DNA from 3 places in the Paenibacillus sp. JNU01 genome. Region 2 is predicted to be linked to each of the others. Evidence: a T-box and tRNA genes for the amino acid it is inferred to sense, from the RefSeq annotation. Region 2 holds a T-box; the other regions hold tRNA genes.
The links. A T-box is a leader RNA that pairs with one kind of tRNA and senses whether it is charged. The one in region 2 lies ahead of ileS (isoleucine--tRNA ligase), so its partner is inferred to be a tRNA-Ile.
Positions count from the first base shown of each region.

Region 1 (5,717 bases), 2.5 Mb from region 2:
CGCCGATCACCACATCCGCTTCTCTCGCCAGCCTGTTAGCTGCCAGAGAGCCGGTAACCCCGATGGCCCCCACATTCAGTGGGTGGTCCCAAGAGACTGCGCTCTTGCCCGCCTGCGTCTCGGCGATCGGAATGCCAAATGCCTCGGCGAACTCCACGAGTTGAACGGACGCCTCAGAGTACAACACACCGCCGCCTGCAACGAGAAGCGGCTTTCTGCCACGGGCAATCTGCTCCGTTGCCCGTTCAATCGCTGCTTGTACGGGGGGGCGACGGTCCAGATAATGCACTTTGCGTGCAAAGAATGATTCCGGGTAATCGTACGCTTCTGCCTGTACGTCCTGCGGCAGTGCGAGTGTTACCGCTCCTGTCTCTGCTGGATCAGTTAGTACACGCATGGCCTGTGTAGCAGCAACCATCAACTGTTCGGGACGAACAATACGATCCCAATACTTGCTTACGGCTTTAAATGGATCAGTGGCTGAGATCGTGTAATCACTGCTCACTTCCAACTGCTGAAGTACCGGGTCCGGTTCCCGCGTAGCAAAGTTATCTCCAGGCAGTAATAAAACCGGAATCCGGTTCACCGTTGCGGTAGCTGCCGCTGTAATCATATTTAAAGCACCAGGTCCAATGGATGTTGTACATGCATAGATCTGTCTACGGTTCTTCTGCTTGGCATAGGCTGCTGCCGTATGCACCATACCTTGTTCGTTCTTGCCTTGCATATACCTCAGGCTTCCCCGACTGCGCTCCAGCGCTTCTCCAATGCCTGTTACGTTGCCATGTCCAAAAATACCGATGATTCCCTTCACAAACTTGGTTTCCACCCCGTCAACCGAGATATATTGCTGATCCAGATATCGAAGCAGTGCCTGAGCCATCGTTAATCTAATTGTATTCATGAATTCATCGCCTTCCTTTCCTTTACGGGTTAAGCGCTTAATCTACGTTAAGTTTAAGCGCCTTACCCCTAAAGGTTAAGCGCTTAATTGATATGGTATTACAGGTTAATGATTTACGCAAGCTATTTTTGTAAGCGTTTTTATAAATGTGATACAGAAAAAATATTCAAGTATTCGAAGATGCACTAAACCTTCTTCATTGGAACACCTCAAGAATTACTAAGAACAGGTCTAAAAATGTGGGGAATGTATCAAGAGGTTGGGATACATACTCATATCATCTGAAATCTCTGTATATATTCATGATCCATATGCCTATAAATGCAAAAAAAGAAAGAGATGGTGAATACCATCTCTTTCTTTTCAATATGTAAGCGGGTGATGGGAATCGAACCCACGCTATTAGCTTGGAAGGCTAAAGTTCTACCATTGAACTACACCCGCAAATAAAAAAATCGGGATGACACGATTTGAACATGCGACCCCCTGGTCCCAAACCAGGTGCTCTACCAAGCTGAGCTACATCCCGTTATCTATACCGGCGAGAGGACTCGAACCTCCACGGTTTCCCACTCGATTTTGAGTCGAGCGCGTCTGCCATTCCGCCACGCCGGCAAAATATGAAGTTATAATGGCGCGCCCTGAGAGATTCGAACTCCCGGCCTTTTGATTCGTAGTCAAACGCTCTATCCAGCTGAGCTAAGGGCGCAAATATTGGAGCGGAAGACGGGAATCGAACCCGCGACCCTCGCCTTGGCAAGGCGATGCTCTACCGCTGAGCCACTTCCGCAAATAAAGAATGCGCGTGGAGGGACTTGAACCCCCACGTCAAAGACGCTAGATCCTAAGTCTAGTGCGTCTGCCAATTCCGCCACACGCGCATATAATGGTGAGTCATGAAGGGCTCGAACCTTCGACACCCTGATTAAAAGTCAGGTGCTCTACCAACTGAGCTAATGACTCATAGAAAAACTGGTGGAGGATGATGGATTCGAACCACCGAACCCGTACGGGAGCAGATTTACAGTCTGATGCGTTTGGCCACTTCGCTAATCCTCCAGGATTACATGGTGCCGGCGAGAGGACTTGAACCCCCAACCTACTGATTACAAGTCAGTTGCTCTACCAGTTGAGCTACACCGGCGTATTACATGGTGTGAAAAATGGTGGCTCGGGACGGAATCGAACCGCCGACACGAGGATTTTCAGTCCTCTGCTCTACCGACTGAGCTACCGAGCCTTATAAAATTAAAATGGCGGAACCGACGGGATACTCTCACTTCGTTCGATACTGCCTAGCTTATGCTCTCGAAGTGAATGCTCCGACGAACCCAAAAACGGATTCTCATCCCTGAAGCATATATATAATGGCGGAACCGACGGGATTCGAACCCGCGATCTCCTGCGTGACAGGCAGGCATGTTAGGCCAACTACACCACGGTTCCATAATACTTTCTCGAGGAAAGTGAATTGCGGGGGCAGGATTTGAACCTGCGGCCTTCGGGTTATGAGCCCGACGAGCTACCGGGCTGCTCCACCCCGCGTCGTTAAAAAGATAATATGGTGGAGGCTGAGGGGATCGAACCCCCGACCCTCTGCTTGTAAGGCAGATGCTCTCCCAGCTGAGCTAAGCCTCCATCTATATGACCCGTAGGGGATACTCTCACTTCGTTCGAGACTGCGAAGCAGTTGCTCACGAGGCTTATCCTCCGACGAACCTTTGGGATTCTCATCCCTTGTTAAAGCAATAGGTATTGCTATGACCCGTAGGGGATTCGAACCCCTGTTACCTCCGTGAAAGGGAGGTGTCTTAACCCCTTGACCAACGGGCCTTACTGGCTCCCCGAACAGGACTCGAACCTGTGACAACTCGATTAACAGTCGAGTGCTCTACCAACTGAGCTATCAGGGAATGGTGGAGCCAAGCGGGATCGAACCGCTGACCTCCTGCTTGCAAGGCAGGCGCTCTCCCAGCTGAGCTATGGCCCCATACTCTGTTGTATTTCTTGTTGTGGTCTTGCTATGGGCCCTGGTGGACTCGAACCACCGGCCTCACCCTTATCAGAGGTGCGCTCTAACCAACTGAGCTAAGGGCCCTTATCAATTTTCGAAAAAAAATACCCCAGTGGGGTTTCGCTTGGCGGCGTCCTACTCTCCCAGGACCCTGCGGTCCAAGTACCATCGGCGCTAGAGGGCTTAACGGTCGTGTTCGGGATGGGTACGTGTGGAACCCCTCCGCCATCGCCACCAAACGCGTAGCTTACATTTCAGAGATCGTTCTCTGAAAACTAGATTCGAAACGAAACATGCGAACTACAACTTGCTATTGGATAAGCCCTCGACCGATTAGTACTGGTCAGCTCCATGCATTGCTGCACTTCCACCCCCAGCCTATCTACCTCGTCGTCTTCAAGGGGTCTTACATACTGGGAAATCTCATCTTGAGGGGGGCTTCACGCTTAGATGCTTTCAGCGTTTATCCCGTCCGTACATAGCTACCCAGCGGTGCTCCTGGCGGAACAACTGGTACACCAGCGGTACGTCCATCCCGGTCCTCTCGTACTAAGGACAGCTCCTCTCAAATTTCCTACGCCCACGACAGATAGGGACCGAACTGTCTCACGACGTTCTGAACCCAGCTCGCGTACCGCTTTAATGGGCGAACAGCCCAACCCTTGGGACCTACTTCAGCCCCAGGATGCGATGAGCCGACATCGAGGTGCCAAACCTCCCCGTCGATGTGGACTCTTGGGGGAGATAAGCCTGTTATCCCCAGGGTAGCTTTTATCCGTTGAGCGATGGCCCTTCCATGCGGTACCACCGGATCACTAAGCCCGACTTTCGTCCCTGCTCGACTTGTAGGTCTCGCAGTCAAGCTCCCTTATGCCTTTGCACTCTTCGAATGATTTCCAACCATTCTGAGGGAACCTTTGGGCGCCTCCGTTACTCTTTAGGAGGCGACCGCCCCAGTCAAACTGCCCACCTGACACTGTCCCCGCACCGGATTACGGTACCAGGTTAGAACCTAGATACGATCAGGGTGGTATCCCAACGTTGCCTCCACGCAAGCTGGCGCTCACGCTTCAAAGGCTCCCACCTATCCTGTACAGATCGTACCCAAATTCAATATCAAGCTGCAGTAAAGCTCCATGGGGTCTTTCCGTCTTGTCGCGGGTAACCTGCATCTTCACAGGTATTAAAATTTCACCGGATCTCTCGTTGAGACAGCGCCCAAGTCGTTACGCCATTCGTGCGGGTCAGAATTTACCTGACAAGGAATTTCGCTACCTTAGGACCGTTATAGTTACGGCCGCCGTTTACTGGGGCTTCGGTTCACAGCTTCGGATTACTCCTAACCACTCCCCTTAACCTTCCAGCACCGGGCAGGCGTCAGCCCGTATACTTCGCCTTACGGCTTCGCACAGACCTGTGTTTTTGCTAAACAGTCGCTTGGGCCTTTTCACTGCGGCCCCCTCGTGCTATTCACACTACCGGGGCACCCCTTCTCCCGAAGTTACGGGGTCATTTTGCCGAGTTCCTTAACGAGAGTTCTTCCGCGCGCCTTAGAATACTCTTCTCGCCTACCTGTGTCGGTTTGCGGTACGGGCACCTTCACCTGGCTAGAGGCTTTTCTTGGCAGTGTGAGATCATGACCTTCGCTACTACAATTTTCGCTCCCCATCACAGCTCAGCCTTATGATGTGCGGATTTGCCTACACATCAGCCTCACTGCTTAGACGGACATCCATCAGTCCGCGTCACTACCCTACTGCGTCCCCCCATTGCTCATAACGGCTTACGGTGGTACAGGAATTTCGACCTGTTGTCCTTCGACTACGCCTTTCGGCCTCGCCTTAGGTCCCGACTTACCCTGAGCGGACGAGCCTTCCTCAGGAACCCTTAGGCTTTCGGCGGATCAGATTCTCACTGATCTTTTCGTTACTCATACCGGCATTCTCACTTGTATAATGTCCAGCGCTCCTTACGGTACACCTTCAACCCTTATACAACGCTCCCCTACCCCTGATGCAAGCATCAAGCCATAGCTTCGGTGGTGTGTTTAGCCCCGTTACATTTTCGGCGCAGAGTCACTCGACCAGTGAGCTATTACGCACTCTTTCAATGGTGGCTGCTTCTAAGCCAACATCCTGGTTGTCTGTGCAACTCCACATCCTTTCCCACTTAACACACACTTGGGGACCTTAGCTGATGGTCTGGGCTGTTTCCCTTTTGACAATGGATCTTAGCACTCACTGTCTGACTCCCGGAAGTAAGTCTATGGCATTCGGAGTTTGACTGAGCTTGGTAACCCTTGCGGGCCCCGCACCCAATCAGTGCTCTACCTCCACGACTCTGTTTTCCGAGGCTAGCCCTAAAGCTATTTCGGGGAGAACCAGCTATCTCCGAGTTCGATTGGAATTTCTCCGCTACCCCCACCTCATCCCCGCACTTTTCAACGTGCGTGGGTTCGGGCCTCCAGTGCGTGTTACCGCACCTTCACCCTGGACAGGGGTAGATCACCCGGTTTCGGGTCTACGTCCACGTACTACATCGCCCTATTCAGACTCGCTTTCGCTGCGGCTCCGGCTCTTCACCTTAACCTTGCACGGGAACGTAACTCGCCGGTTCATTCTACAAAAGGCACGCCATCACCCCTAAAACGGGCTCTGACTTTTTGTAAGCACACGGTTTCAGGTTCTATTTCACTCCCCTTCCGGGGTGCTTTTCACCTTTCCCTCACGGTACTGCTTCACTATCGGTCGCTAGGAAGTATTTAGCCTTGGCAGATGGTCCTGCCGGATTCATACGGGG
Region 1 is NZ_CP169723.1:4,342,630-4,348,346, reverse strand. Features, by position in the region: gene iolD (3D-(3,5/4)-trihydroxycyclohexane-1,2-dione acylhydrolase (decyclizing)) at 1-904, opposite strand, end outside; tRNA gene NLBNIHML_RS18920 (tRNA-Gly) at 1,278-1,348, opposite strand; tRNA gene NLBNIHML_RS18915 (tRNA-Pro) at 1,360-1,433, opposite strand; tRNA gene NLBNIHML_RS18910 (tRNA-Leu) at 1,441-1,519, opposite strand; tRNA gene NLBNIHML_RS18905 (tRNA-Arg) at 1,537-1,613, opposite strand; tRNA gene NLBNIHML_RS18900 (tRNA-Gly) at 1,620-1,694, opposite strand; tRNA gene NLBNIHML_RS18895 (tRNA-Leu) at 1,705-1,785, opposite strand; tRNA gene NLBNIHML_RS18890 (tRNA-Lys) at 1,792-1,867, opposite strand; tRNA gene NLBNIHML_RS18885 (tRNA-Tyr) at 1,878-1,963, opposite strand; tRNA gene NLBNIHML_RS18880 (tRNA-Thr) at 1,973-2,048, opposite strand; tRNA gene NLBNIHML_RS18875 (tRNA-Phe) at 2,069-2,144, opposite strand; tRNA gene NLBNIHML_RS18870 (tRNA-Asp) at 2,273-2,350, opposite strand; tRNA gene NLBNIHML_RS18865 (tRNA-Met) at 2,376-2,449, opposite strand; tRNA gene NLBNIHML_RS18860 (tRNA-Val) at 2,467-2,542, opposite strand; tRNA gene NLBNIHML_RS18855 (tRNA-Glu) at 2,666-2,737, opposite strand; tRNA gene NLBNIHML_RS18850 (tRNA-Asn) at 2,742-2,817, opposite strand; tRNA gene NLBNIHML_RS18845 (tRNA-Ala) at 2,819-2,894, opposite strand; tRNA gene NLBNIHML_RS18840 (tRNA-Ile) at 2,929-3,002, opposite strand; rRNA gene rrf (5S ribosomal RNA) at 3,041-3,157, opposite strand; rRNA gene NLBNIHML_RS18830 (23S ribosomal RNA) at 3,232-5,717, opposite strand, start outside.
Region 1: it has a tRNA-Ile gene. The T-box ahead of ileS (isoleucine--tRNA ligase) is inferred to sense a tRNA for this amino acid. The anticodon was not compared.

Region 2 (5,717 bases):
ATTTTGTATATTAGAGGTTGTTCAAAAAGTCCGCTTTTGATTACGAAGGATGCCTAGTGGCATCGTCAGCATCGAATATGGAATTCAGCCGAAATAAGTGGGAGGCTTACGAACAATGTTTCCTTCGGAAACATTGTGGTTGCTCACGTAGTTTTCTCTACGCTCCGCTGCTCCATTCCGTCGATTTATCCCATCTTCTCGGTACTGAAAACCGGTCTTTTTGAACACGGACTATTAGGGTAGGGTGACATAGATGAGCGGTGAAATTTACGAACATTTTAGCCATGATGAGCGAGATTTCGTAGATAAGGCTTCAGATTGGGTTGAGGGTGCAGGCAAGTATCATGAGATGAAGCTAACTGACTTTCTTGACCCAAGACAGGTGTTTATCTTACAAACTCTTGTCAATCGTCGTAATGACGTACAGATTCGTCTGGATGGTGGTTACGAGGCTGCTGAGCGAAAGCGTGCGCTGGTTGCACCTGATTACATGTATCTGGATGATGAGGATATGGGTATGCAGGTGCTCAGCATCACGTCTGATGATCAGAAAATCTCAGAGCTGGAGCACGGGGACTATATGGGTTCCCTGCTCGGACTTGGGATGAAACGTGGAAAGATCGGGGATATCCAAGTGCTGGAGGACGGTTGCCATACAGTGGTGGCGGCGGAAACCGGCGCTTTTTTATCGCTTCAACTGAATCAGGTGCATCGGTTACATGTGTTCACAGAGTTACTTCCTTTGGAACAGATGCGGTGGTCAGAGAACAAACTGGAGACGATGGACATTACAGTCGCTTCGCTTCGTTTGGATGGAATCTGTGCAGATGTATACCGGCTTAGTCGCAGTAAAGTGTTGGTGCCAATCAAAGCTGGGCGCTGTCGTGTAAACTGGAAGGTTGAGGAAGATCCGTCCAAATCGCTAAAAGCGGGTGATGTCGTATCCATTCAGGGATTTGGCCGCTTCAAGGTCATTGAACAGGATGGGATGACCAAAAAAGGACGATGCCGAGTGAAAATCGGCAAATTTGCCTGAGTCTGTTGCAGGAAAATCCGCTTTCTTGTCGAAATGTTTATCATAAAGGTGTAGAAAATACGCGGTGTATCCGATATACATTAAGTCAAAGATTTATGCTGCAAACCTTCTCTGGACGGGAAGGAACTTTTACAGGAGGTGGACAGCATGCCATTAACGCCGCTGGACATACACAACAAGGAATTTTCCCGACGTTTGCGCGGGTATGACGAGGATGAAGTCAATGAATTCCTGGATCAAGTCATCAAAGATTACGAAGGCGTCATTCGCGAGAACAAAGAGCTGAGCAATCAGTTGCTGTCCGTTCAGGAAAAGCTGGATCATTTTGCAACGATTGAAGAAACGCTCAGCAAAACAATCATTATTGCGCAGGAAGCTGCTGATGATGTGAAGAATAATGCGAAGAAAGAAGCGCAGTTGATCGTGAAGGAAGCAGAGAAAAATGCAGACCGGATCGTGAACGAAGCGTTGGGTAAATCACGAAAGATTGCTTTGGAAGTAGAGGAACTGAAAAAGCAGGCATCGATCTATCGTGCCCGTTTCCGCACGCTTGTTGAAGCGCAGCTTGAACTGTTGACTCAGGATGGTTGGGAAGTGCTGGAGAGCCGGGAGCAGGAAGTGCGTGACCGTGAGCGGGAGATGAAAGAAATTTATTAGTCTGTCGCCTGGTTGACTTTTGCCTGCAAAGAGGCTATAACTATATTCATAATGAATAGTGATTCCATGACGGGTTCAGTACGTTATGATCTCATCCCTCAGAGAGTTGGTGGTTGGTGCAAACCAATGGATGAGTTATAGCCGAATATCTCCCCGGAGAAGTGACGCTGAAGCGGTGATCGTGATTGCCGTGTGTAAGCCGAACCGTAAGCCGTACGTTATAACGGCACCCTGCGGTAGTTTAGCGGGGCATAAGCGCTGTTGATGACAGAGCATACCCAGGCTTGCCTGGATGTGGTTTGTGATGAACAGAATTAGGGTGGTAACGCGAGTATAGCCTCGTCCCTTTCCAGGGATGGGGCTTTTTTGTGTCCAAAAAAGGCGAACGTCCATGAGGCCCGCAGGGACCTCAGGTAGAGAGCCGCCCGCCGGGAGAGCGAAGCACCCGGCAACACCCGCCTCGCGGTAAGGCCATGCGGCGTTCACGCAGGGAACAAGCCGCAAAATGGCCGCCACCACGCACATAAACCCTCGCCCACAAGCGGCGCAACTGTCCCCCAATCGACAAGCCATCCCGGGTGTCCAGAGGGCGGAGCGCCTATGGGGTCCCCCTTGGCAAGGGGGATTTAGGGGGATTGAAACGCTTTTTGTGGACGGTCCACAATCTTAACCAAAGAAAGGGAAGATGATCACCATGCAACGAGTTGACGTCAAAGAGAAGGCACGTGCTAGAGAATTACGCGTGTTGGATAAATGGAAAACGGAGAATACATTCAAAAGATCCATCGAAAACCGCGAGGGCAAGCCAAACTTTGTATTTTATGAAGGGCCGCCTACAGCGAACGGAAAACCGCATATCGGTCACGTACTGGGACGTGTAATCAAGGATTTCGTTGGTCGTTATAACACGATGAAGGGTTACCGTGTTGTTCGTAAAGCGGGTTGGGATACACACGGCCTGCCCGTAGAACTGGGTGTACAGAAGAAGCTTGGCATCTCCCACAAGTGGGAAATCGAAGATTACGGTGTGGAGAAATTCATTAACGAATGTAAAGCAAGTGTATTCGAGTACGAGCAACAATGGCGTGATCTGACAGAGGGTATCGGATATTGGACAGATATGGATAACCCATATATCACCCTTGATAACAACTACATTGAGAGTGTATGGAACATCCTCGCGACAATCCATGAGAAAGGCCTGCTGTATCGGGGCCATCGTGTGAGCCCGTATTGCCCATCTTGCCAGACGACACTGAGTTCCCATGAGGTTGCACAAGGGTACAAAGACGTCAAAGATCTGAGCGCTACAGCAAAATTCAAGCTGAATGACAGCGGAGAATTCGTGCTTGCTTGGACAACGACACCTTGGACGCTGCCTTCACACGTCGCACTTGCCGTGAATCCGGATATGGACTACTCCCGTGTTCGTCAAGGTGATGAAGTGTACATCATGGCAACGAATTTGGTAGAGAAAGTAATGAAAGATACCAAGGGTGAGTATGAGATCATTGGTGCACTGAAAGGTGCCGATCTGGTTGGCAAAACGTATGATCCTCCGTTCAACTACGTTCAGGCTGAGAAAGCCAACATCATTCTGGGCGCAGGCTTTGTAACGGATGCAAGTGGTACGGGTATCGTACACATGGCTCCTGCCCATGGTGAAGATGACTACCGTGTGTGCCGTGAAAATGGTATCAGCTTTGTGAACATGGTGGACCTGGAAGGTAAATTTGTCGCTGAGGTTACTGACTTTGCCGGACGTTTCGTGAAGGATTGTGATATTGATATCGTGCGATATCTGTCTGAGAATGGACGTTTGTTCAGCAAAGAAAAATATGAGCACAGCTATCCATTCTGCTGGCGTTGTGATACACCGCTTTTGTACTATGCAATGGACAGTTGGTTTATCCAAACAACAGCCATCAAGGACCAATTGATTGCCAACAACAGTGAAGTGGATTGGTACCCAGGTCATGTTCGTGAAGGTCGCTTCGGGAAATTCCTTGAGGATCTGGTGGATTGGAACATCAGCCGTGATCGTTATTGGGGAACTCCGCTGAACATCTGGGTGTGCGAGGAGACTGGTGAACAATTTGCTCCACACAGCATTGCAGAATTACGTGCCCGTGCGGTAGGGGATGTGCCTGAGAATCTTGAATTGCATAAACCATATGTGGATGACGTTAAAGTCATGAGCTCTTGTGGCAAATATGAGATGAAACGTACACCGGAAGTGATCGATGTCTGGTTCGACAGCGGCTCCATGCCGTTTGCCCAGCAGCACTATCCATTTGAAAATAAAGAAGTCTTCGAACAGCAGTATCCTGCTGATATGATCTGTGAAGGGATTGACCAGACACGTGGCTGGTTCTACAGCTTGCTGGCGGTTTCCACCCTTTTGACAGGCAAAGCGCCTTACAAAGCAGTTATGGCTACAGGACACGTTCTTGATGAGAACGGACAGAAGATGTCCAAATCCAAAGGTAACGTGATCGATCCTTGGGAAGTAATTGAAGAATACGGTACCGATGCATTCCGCTGGGCTTTGTTGTCTGACAGTGCACCGTGGAACAGTAAACGTTTCTCCAAAGGGATCGTAGGCGAAGCAAAATCCAAAATGGTGGATACACTGGTTAACACCCATGCATTCCTGACGCTATATGCTACCATCGATGGATTTGATCCACAGGAGCATCCGTTCCAACTGTCCGCACACAAGCTGGATCGCTGGATTCTGTCGAGGCTGAACAGTCTGATTCTGGTTGTAGAAAAAGCGTTGTTGGTTAACGACTACCTGAACTCCTCCAAAGCGATTGAAGCATTTGTCGATGAGCTTAGTAACTGGTATATCCGTCGTTCCCGTGACCGGTTCTGGGGAAGTGGCCTGACAGAGGATAAACTGGATGCTTACCGCACATTGACTGAGGTATTGGTGACTACTGCAAAACTGGTTGCTCCGTTTACACCGATGCTCGCCGAAGATATCTATCTGAACCTTGCAACAGGCGAGAGTGTGCACATGGAAGATTATCCGGTAGCCAATGAATCTCTAATTGATGCAGGACTGGAACAGGATATGGAGACGGCTCGCCGTGTGGTTGAACTTGCCCGTAACGTTCGTAACGAAACCGGCATCAAGACACGTCAGCCGCTGTCCGAATTGATTGTTTCTCTGGATAAAGGCTTTGACCTGGCAAGTTACGAAGAGATCATCAAGGAAGAGATCAATGTAAAAGGAATCCGTACGGAGCATAACGATGCGGAATTCGTTGACTTTACATTGAAGCTGAACCTGAAAGTTGCAGGTAAGAAATACGGTAAAAACGTAGGATTCCTGCAAAACTTCTTCAAGGGAATGTCGGCCGATGAGACGCGTAAAGTGGTTTCGGAAGGTGTGCTGAACATCGTTTCTCCGGAAGGCGAAGAGCTGCAAGTGACGAGCGAAGAATTATTGGTTGATAAACAGGCCAAATCAGGTTTTGCTTCAGCATCAGGTTACGGTCTGACGGTTGCGCTTAATACTGAAATCACAGCAGCACTGGAACAAGAAGGCTGGGTTCGTGAAGTGGTTCGTGCTGTGCAGGATACCCGGAAACGACTGGACTTGCCGATTGAGAAAAGAGTACGTTTGACACTGGATGTGGATACATCCCTACAGGAAGCTATTCAGGCGTTTGATGATGTGTTGCGTGAGAATGTTCTCGTAACCGAAGTGACATTTGGCTCGAATGAGTCCATGGAACGTGTTGAAGCCGGAGGCAAATCGATCGGTATTTACATCGAATCATAATTCGAAGCATTTTCCATTCAACAGTGAGAGCATATAGAGCATAAACAAACGAGCCGCAGAGGCAGGGACATTTTCCCTGATTCTGGGCTCGTTTGTTTTTTAGGCAAAAAGGAAATGATTCTATAGTGCAGTCAATCTATATTGATCAAAGGAACTGACCAAAACATGAGCGAACATGACAAGCAAACAGCAACGGCGGCTACACCATCAACATCAGATCATCTGAATTCA
Region 2 is NZ_CP169723.1:1,871,865-1,877,581, reverse strand. Features, by position in the region: gene NLBNIHML_RS08110 (YggT family protein) at 1-14, shown strand, start outside; gene NLBNIHML_RS08105 (YlmH family RNA-binding protein) at 254-1,036, shown strand; gene NLBNIHML_RS08100 (DivIVA domain-containing protein) at 1,184-1,693, shown strand; T-box leader at 1,751-2,043, shown strand; gene ileS (isoleucine--tRNA ligase) at 2,388-5,486, shown strand; gene NLBNIHML_RS08090 (DUF5665 domain-containing protein) at 5,652-5,717, shown strand, end outside.

Region 3 (5,717 bases), 2.5 Mb from region 2:
ATCCTCTATAAACTATCGTTTGCCATTCATCAAATCTATGCAGGGTTAACGCAATGTGCGTTCCCCGTTAATCGCGTTCAGATACTCGGACGATAAAGTGGGAGCTGTACGTTAATCCAGATTAGGAGAGTGATTGGTTTTGAAAAAGTGGAAAAAGGTAACTGCCTCATTCATGCTGAGCATCGTAACATTGGGAAGTGGATTGACGTTTCTGGGAGCACCCCAGGCTTCAGCTGCTGCCAATGCTGTTCCTGCTTATGAAGTAAAGTTTCTAGCCAAGCCGGAACTCGTATTGAATACAGATGGGACACCACGCAGTGAAGTCATTCAGACCCTCGGCCTGAGTTCCACGCCAAGAAACATTAACGTAGAGTACTTTGACACCAATGCGCTCGGACTGGATGAGCAAGGATGGAATGTTCGTTTTCGCAAGAAGGATGATAAAAACAACTACGAACTGACCTACAAAAAACGATACCCTGTCATCAATGGTGATATCAACGCAGCGCTGACATTGGCTAACCAAGAAGGATTCGATAAATCGGATGATAATTACGAGGCTGAGATCGATTGGGGATATGGCAAACAAACACTAAGCTTCTCCAACACGAAAAAGGTCGATACCAACGCAACAGGTGTTCAACTTCCTTCAGAGCAAGAAGCCTTGAACATGTTACTGGACAAGCTCCCTGGCAAATTGAAAAACTGGTCTGCCTCCAACTGGGGCAAGCAGCAGCTGACGCAATCCCGTGCATATGGCCCGATCACATTCCAACGTTATGAAGGTACATGGAATGGTCAAGAACTTACACTCGAAGTATGGCCGATCCGTAATGCAGCAGGTACAGGTACTGAAAATATCGTAGAGGTCTCTTTCAAAACCGATGATGCTGTAGCCGTATCGGGGCTGCGTACCCAACTGCTGCAATTGCTGGAGAACAACAACTGGCTGATTCCGGCCGATGGCTTGAAGACACAGACGATTCTTGAAAGATACTAATTATTCGTCATCGTACTAATGAAACATCACAAGCTCCTCTTCCTGCGTTCATCGTAGAAAGCGGAGCTTTTGTCGTTCCTTGAATTAAGTGAATTAAGATACTTATACAGTAAGCTAATTTAGAGTTCACTAATTAAGAGTGTAAATGACTAATACAAAAAGAGCCCCTGCAATAAGCAAGGGCTCTTTCAATATATCTAGGAAGCGGGTGATGGGAATCGAACCCACGCTATTAGCTTGGAAGGCTAAAGTTCTACCATTGAACTACACCCGCATAATAAAAAAAATCGGGATGACACGATTTGAACATGCGACCCCCTGGTCCCAAACCAGGTGCTCTACCAAGCTGAGCTACATCCCGATACTTATGAAAATAATGGCGCGCCCTGAGAGATTCGAACTCCCGGCCTTTTGATTCGTAGTCAAACGCTCTATCCAGCTGAGCTAAGGGCGCAAATATGGAGCGGAAGACGGGAATCGAACCCGCGACCCTCGCCTTGGCAAGGCGATGCTCTACCGCTGAGCCACTTCCGCAAAACATATGGTGCGGTCGAGAGGACTCGAACCTCCACGGGGGGTTAGCCCACACGGACCTGAACCGTGCGCGTCTGCCAATTCCGCCACGACCGCAAAATATAATGGTGAGTCATGAAGGGCTCGAACCTTCGACACCCTGATTAAAAGTCAGGTGCTCTACCAACTGAGCTAATGACTCAAAATAATGAAATGGCTGGGGATATAGGATTTGAACCTATGCATGACGGAGTCAAAGTCCGTTGCCTTACCGCTTGGCTAATCCCCATTAAAAAAATCATGGGGCGATCGAGGGGAATTGAACCCCCGAATGCCGGATCCACAAACCGGTGCGTTAACCACTTCGCCACGATCGCCATAGAGTAAGCCATTCATCCACTAAGAGTATCTTAGTATTAACAACTGCATCTATAATATACATTCAATTACAAATTCAGATGTAAGTACTAAAAATGGTGCCGGCGAGAGGACTTGAACCCCCAACCTACTGATTACAAGTCAGTTGCTCTACCAGTTGAGCTACACCGGCATGGTGTATATTTAATTAAAAATGGCGGAACCGACGGGATTCGAACCCGCGATCTCCTGCGTGACAGGCAGGCATGTTAGGCCAACTACACCACGGTTCCATAATACTTTCTCAAGGAAAGTGAATTGCGGGGGCAGGATTTGAACCTGCGGCCTTCGGGTTATGAGCCCGACGAGCTACCGGGCTGCTCCACCCCGCGTCGTTAAAAAGATAATATGGTGGAGGCTGAGGGGATCGAACCCCCGACCCTCTGCTTGTAAGGCAGATGCTCTCCCAGCTGAGCTAAGCCTCCATAATATGACCCGTAGGGGATACTCTCACTTCGTTCGAGACTGCGAAGCAGCTGCTCACGAGGTATATCCTCCGACGAACCTTTGGGATTCTCATCCCTTGTTAAAGCAATAGGTATTGCTATGACCCGTAGGGGATTCGAACCCCTGTTACCTCCGTGAAAGGGAGGTGTCTTAACCCCTTGACCAACGGGCCTTGCTAAAAAAATTATCTGGCGGAGAGAGAGGGATTCGAACCCTCGAGACGCTTGTGACGCCTACACGATTTCCAATCGTGCTCCTTCGGCCAGCTCGGACACCTCTCCATATGGCTCCCCGAACAGGGCTCGAACCTGTGACAACTCGATTAACAGTCGAGTGCTCTACCAACTGAGCTATCAGGGAATGGTGGAGCCAAGCGGGATCGAACCGCTGACCTCCTGCTTGCAAGGCAGGCGCTCTCCCAGCTGAGCTATGGCCCCATACTCTGGTTTTTTTTGTTGTGGTCTTGCTATGGGCCCTGGTGGACTCGAACCACCGGCCTCACCCTTATCAGAGGTGCGCTCTAACCAACTGAGCTAAGGGCCCTAATATATATCCCTTATTCCTTGACAAGGGGGGCAAAAAAAATACCCCAAAGGGAAATCGCTTGGCGGCGTCCTACTCTCCCAGGACCCTGCGGTCCAAGTACCATCGGCGCTAGAGGGCTTAACGGTCGTGTTCGGGATGGGTACGTGTGGAACCCCTCCGCCATCGCCACCAAACGCATAGCTTACATTTCAGAGATCGTTCTCTGAAAACTAGATTCGAAACGAAACATGCGAATTACAACTTGCATATTTGGATAAGCCCTCGACCGATTAGTACTGGTCAGCTCCATGCATTGCTGCACTTCCACCCCCAGCCTATCTACCTCGTCGTCTTCAAGGGGTCTTACATACTGGGAAATCTCATCTTGAGGGGGGCTTCACGCTTAGATGCTTTCAGCGTTTATCCCGTCCGTACATAGCTACCCAGCGGTGCTCCTGGCGGAACAACTGGTACACCAGCGGTACGTCCATCCCGGTCCTCTCGTACTAAGGACAGCTCCTCTCAAATTTCCTACGCCCACGACAGATAGGGACCGAACTGTCTCACGACGTTCTGAACCCAGCTCGCGTACCGCTTTAATGGGCGAACAGCCCAACCCTTGGGACCTACTTCAGCCCCAGGATGCGATGAGCCGACATCGAGGTGCCAAACCTCCCCGTCGATGTGGACTCTTGGGGGAGATAAGCCTGTTATCCCCAGGGTAGCTTTTATCCGTTGAGCGATGGCCCTTCCATGCGGTACCACCGGATCACTAAGCCCGACTTTCGTCCCTGCTCGACTTGTAGGTCTCGCAGTCAAGCTCCCTTATGCCTTTGCACTCTTCGAATGATTTCCAACCATTCTGAGGGAACCTTTGGGCGCCTCCGTTACTCTTTAGGAGGCGACCGCCCCAGTCAAACTGCCCACCTGACACTGTCCCCGCACCGGATTACGGTACCAGGTTAGAACCTAGATACGATCAGGGTGGTATCCCAACGTTGCCTCCACGCAAGCTGGCGCTCACGCTTCAAAGGCTCCCACCTATCCTGTACAGATCGTACCCAAATTCAATATCAAGCTGCAGTAAAGCTCCATGGGGTCTTTCCGTCTTGTCGCGGGTAACCTGCATCTTCACAGGTATTAAAATTTCACCGGATCTCTCGTTGAGACAGCGCCCAAGTCGTTACGCCATTCGTGCGGGTCAGAATTTACCTGACAAGGAATTTCGCTACCTTAGGACCGTTATAGTTACGGCCGCCGTTTACTGGGGCTTCGGTTCACAGCTTCGGGATTGCTCCCTAACCACTCCCCTTAACCTTCCAGCACCGGGCAGGCGTCAGCCCGTATACTTCGCCTTACGGCTTCGCACAGACCTGTGTTTTTGCTAAACAGTCGCTTGGGCCTTTTCACTGCGGCCCCCTCGTGCTATTCACACTACCGGGGCACCCCTTCTCCCGAAGTTACGGGGTCATTTTGCCGAGTTCCTTAACGAGAGTTCTTCCGCGCGCCTTAGAATACTCTTCTCGCCTACCTGTGTCGGTTTGCGGTACGGGCACCTTCACCTGGCTAGAGGCTTTTCTTGGCAGTGTGAGATCATGACCTTCGCTACTACAATTTTCGCTCCCCATCACAGCTCAGCCTTATGATGTGCGGATTTGCCTACACATCAGCCTCACTGCTTAGACGGACATCCATCAGTCCGCGTCACTACCCTACTGCGTCCCCCCATTGCTCATAACGGCTTACGGTGGTACAGGAATTTCGACCTGTTGTCCTTCGACTACGCCTTTCGGCCTCGCCTTAGGTCCCGACTTACCCTGAGCGGACGAGCCTTCCTCAGGAACCCTTAGGCTTTCGGCGGATCAGATTCTCACTGATCTTTTCGTTACTCATACCGGCATTCTCACTTGTATAATGTCCAGCGCTCCTTACGGTACACCTTCAACCCTTATACAACGCTCCCCTACCCCTGATGCAAGCATCAAGCCATAGCTTCGGTGGTGTGTTTAGCCCCGTTACATTTTCGGCGCAGAGTCACTCGACCAGTGAGCTATTACGCACTCTTTCAATGGTGGCTGCTTCTAAGCCAACATCCTGGTTGTCTGTGCAACTCCACATCCTTTCCCACTTAACACACACTTGGGGACCTTAGCTGATGGTCTGGGCTGTTTCCCTTTTGACAATGGATCTTAGCACTCACTGTCTGACTCCCGGAAGTAAGTCTATGGCATTCGGAGTTTGACTGAGCTTGGTAACCCTTGCGGGCCCCGCACCCAATCAGTGCTCTACCTCCACGACTCTGTTTTCCGAGGCTAGCCCTAAAGCTATTTCGGGGAGAACCAGCTATCTCCGAGTTCGATTGGAATTTCTCCGCTACCCCCACCTCATCCCCGCACTTTTCAACGTGCGTGGGTTCGGGCCTCCAGTGCGTGTTACCGCACCTTCACCCTGGACAGGGGTAGATCACCCGGTTTCGGGTCTACGTCCACGTACTACATCGCCCTATTCAGACTCGCTTTCGCTGCGGCTCCGGCTCTTCACCTTAACCTTGCACGGGAACGTAACTCGCCGGTTCATTCTACAAAAGGCACGCCATCACCCCTAAAACGGGCTCTGACTTTTTGTAAGCACACGGTTTCAGGTTCTATTTCACTCCCCTTCCGGGGTGCTTTTCACCTTTCCCTCACGGTACTGCTTCACTATCGGTCGCTAGGAAGTATTTAGCCTTGGCAGATGGTCCTGCCGGATTCATACGGGGTTTCACGTGCCCCGCACTACTCGGGATCCGTCTCGGAGGGAACAGACTTTCAATTAC
Region 3 is NZ_CP169723.1:4,379,502-4,385,218, reverse strand. Features, by position in the region: gene NLBNIHML_RS19185 (LysR family transcriptional regulator) at 1-11, shown strand, start outside; gene NLBNIHML_RS19180 (hypothetical protein) at 140-1,000, shown strand; tRNA gene NLBNIHML_RS19175 (tRNA-Gly) at 1,204-1,274, opposite strand; tRNA gene NLBNIHML_RS19170 (tRNA-Pro) at 1,288-1,361, opposite strand; tRNA gene NLBNIHML_RS19165 (tRNA-Arg) at 1,378-1,454, opposite strand; tRNA gene NLBNIHML_RS19160 (tRNA-Gly) at 1,460-1,534, opposite strand; tRNA gene NLBNIHML_RS19155 (tRNA-Leu) at 1,543-1,630, opposite strand; tRNA gene NLBNIHML_RS19150 (tRNA-Lys) at 1,640-1,715, opposite strand; tRNA gene NLBNIHML_RS19145 (tRNA-Gln) at 1,728-1,802, opposite strand; tRNA gene NLBNIHML_RS19140 (tRNA-His) at 1,815-1,890, opposite strand; tRNA gene NLBNIHML_RS19135 (tRNA-Thr) at 1,988-2,063, opposite strand; tRNA gene NLBNIHML_RS19130 (tRNA-Asp) at 2,086-2,163, opposite strand; tRNA gene NLBNIHML_RS19125 (tRNA-Met) at 2,189-2,262, opposite strand; tRNA gene NLBNIHML_RS19120 (tRNA-Val) at 2,280-2,355, opposite strand; tRNA gene NLBNIHML_RS19115 (tRNA-Glu) at 2,478-2,549, opposite strand; tRNA gene NLBNIHML_RS19110 (tRNA-Ser) at 2,567-2,658, opposite strand; tRNA gene NLBNIHML_RS19105 (tRNA-Asn) at 2,662-2,737, opposite strand; tRNA gene NLBNIHML_RS19100 (tRNA-Ala) at 2,739-2,814, opposite strand; tRNA gene NLBNIHML_RS19095 (tRNA-Ile) at 2,847-2,920, opposite strand; rRNA gene rrf (5S ribosomal RNA) at 2,980-3,096, opposite strand; rRNA gene NLBNIHML_RS19085 (23S ribosomal RNA) at 3,173-5,717, opposite strand, start outside.
Region 3: it has a tRNA-Ile gene. The T-box ahead of ileS (isoleucine--tRNA ligase) is inferred to sense a tRNA for this amino acid. The anticodon was not compared.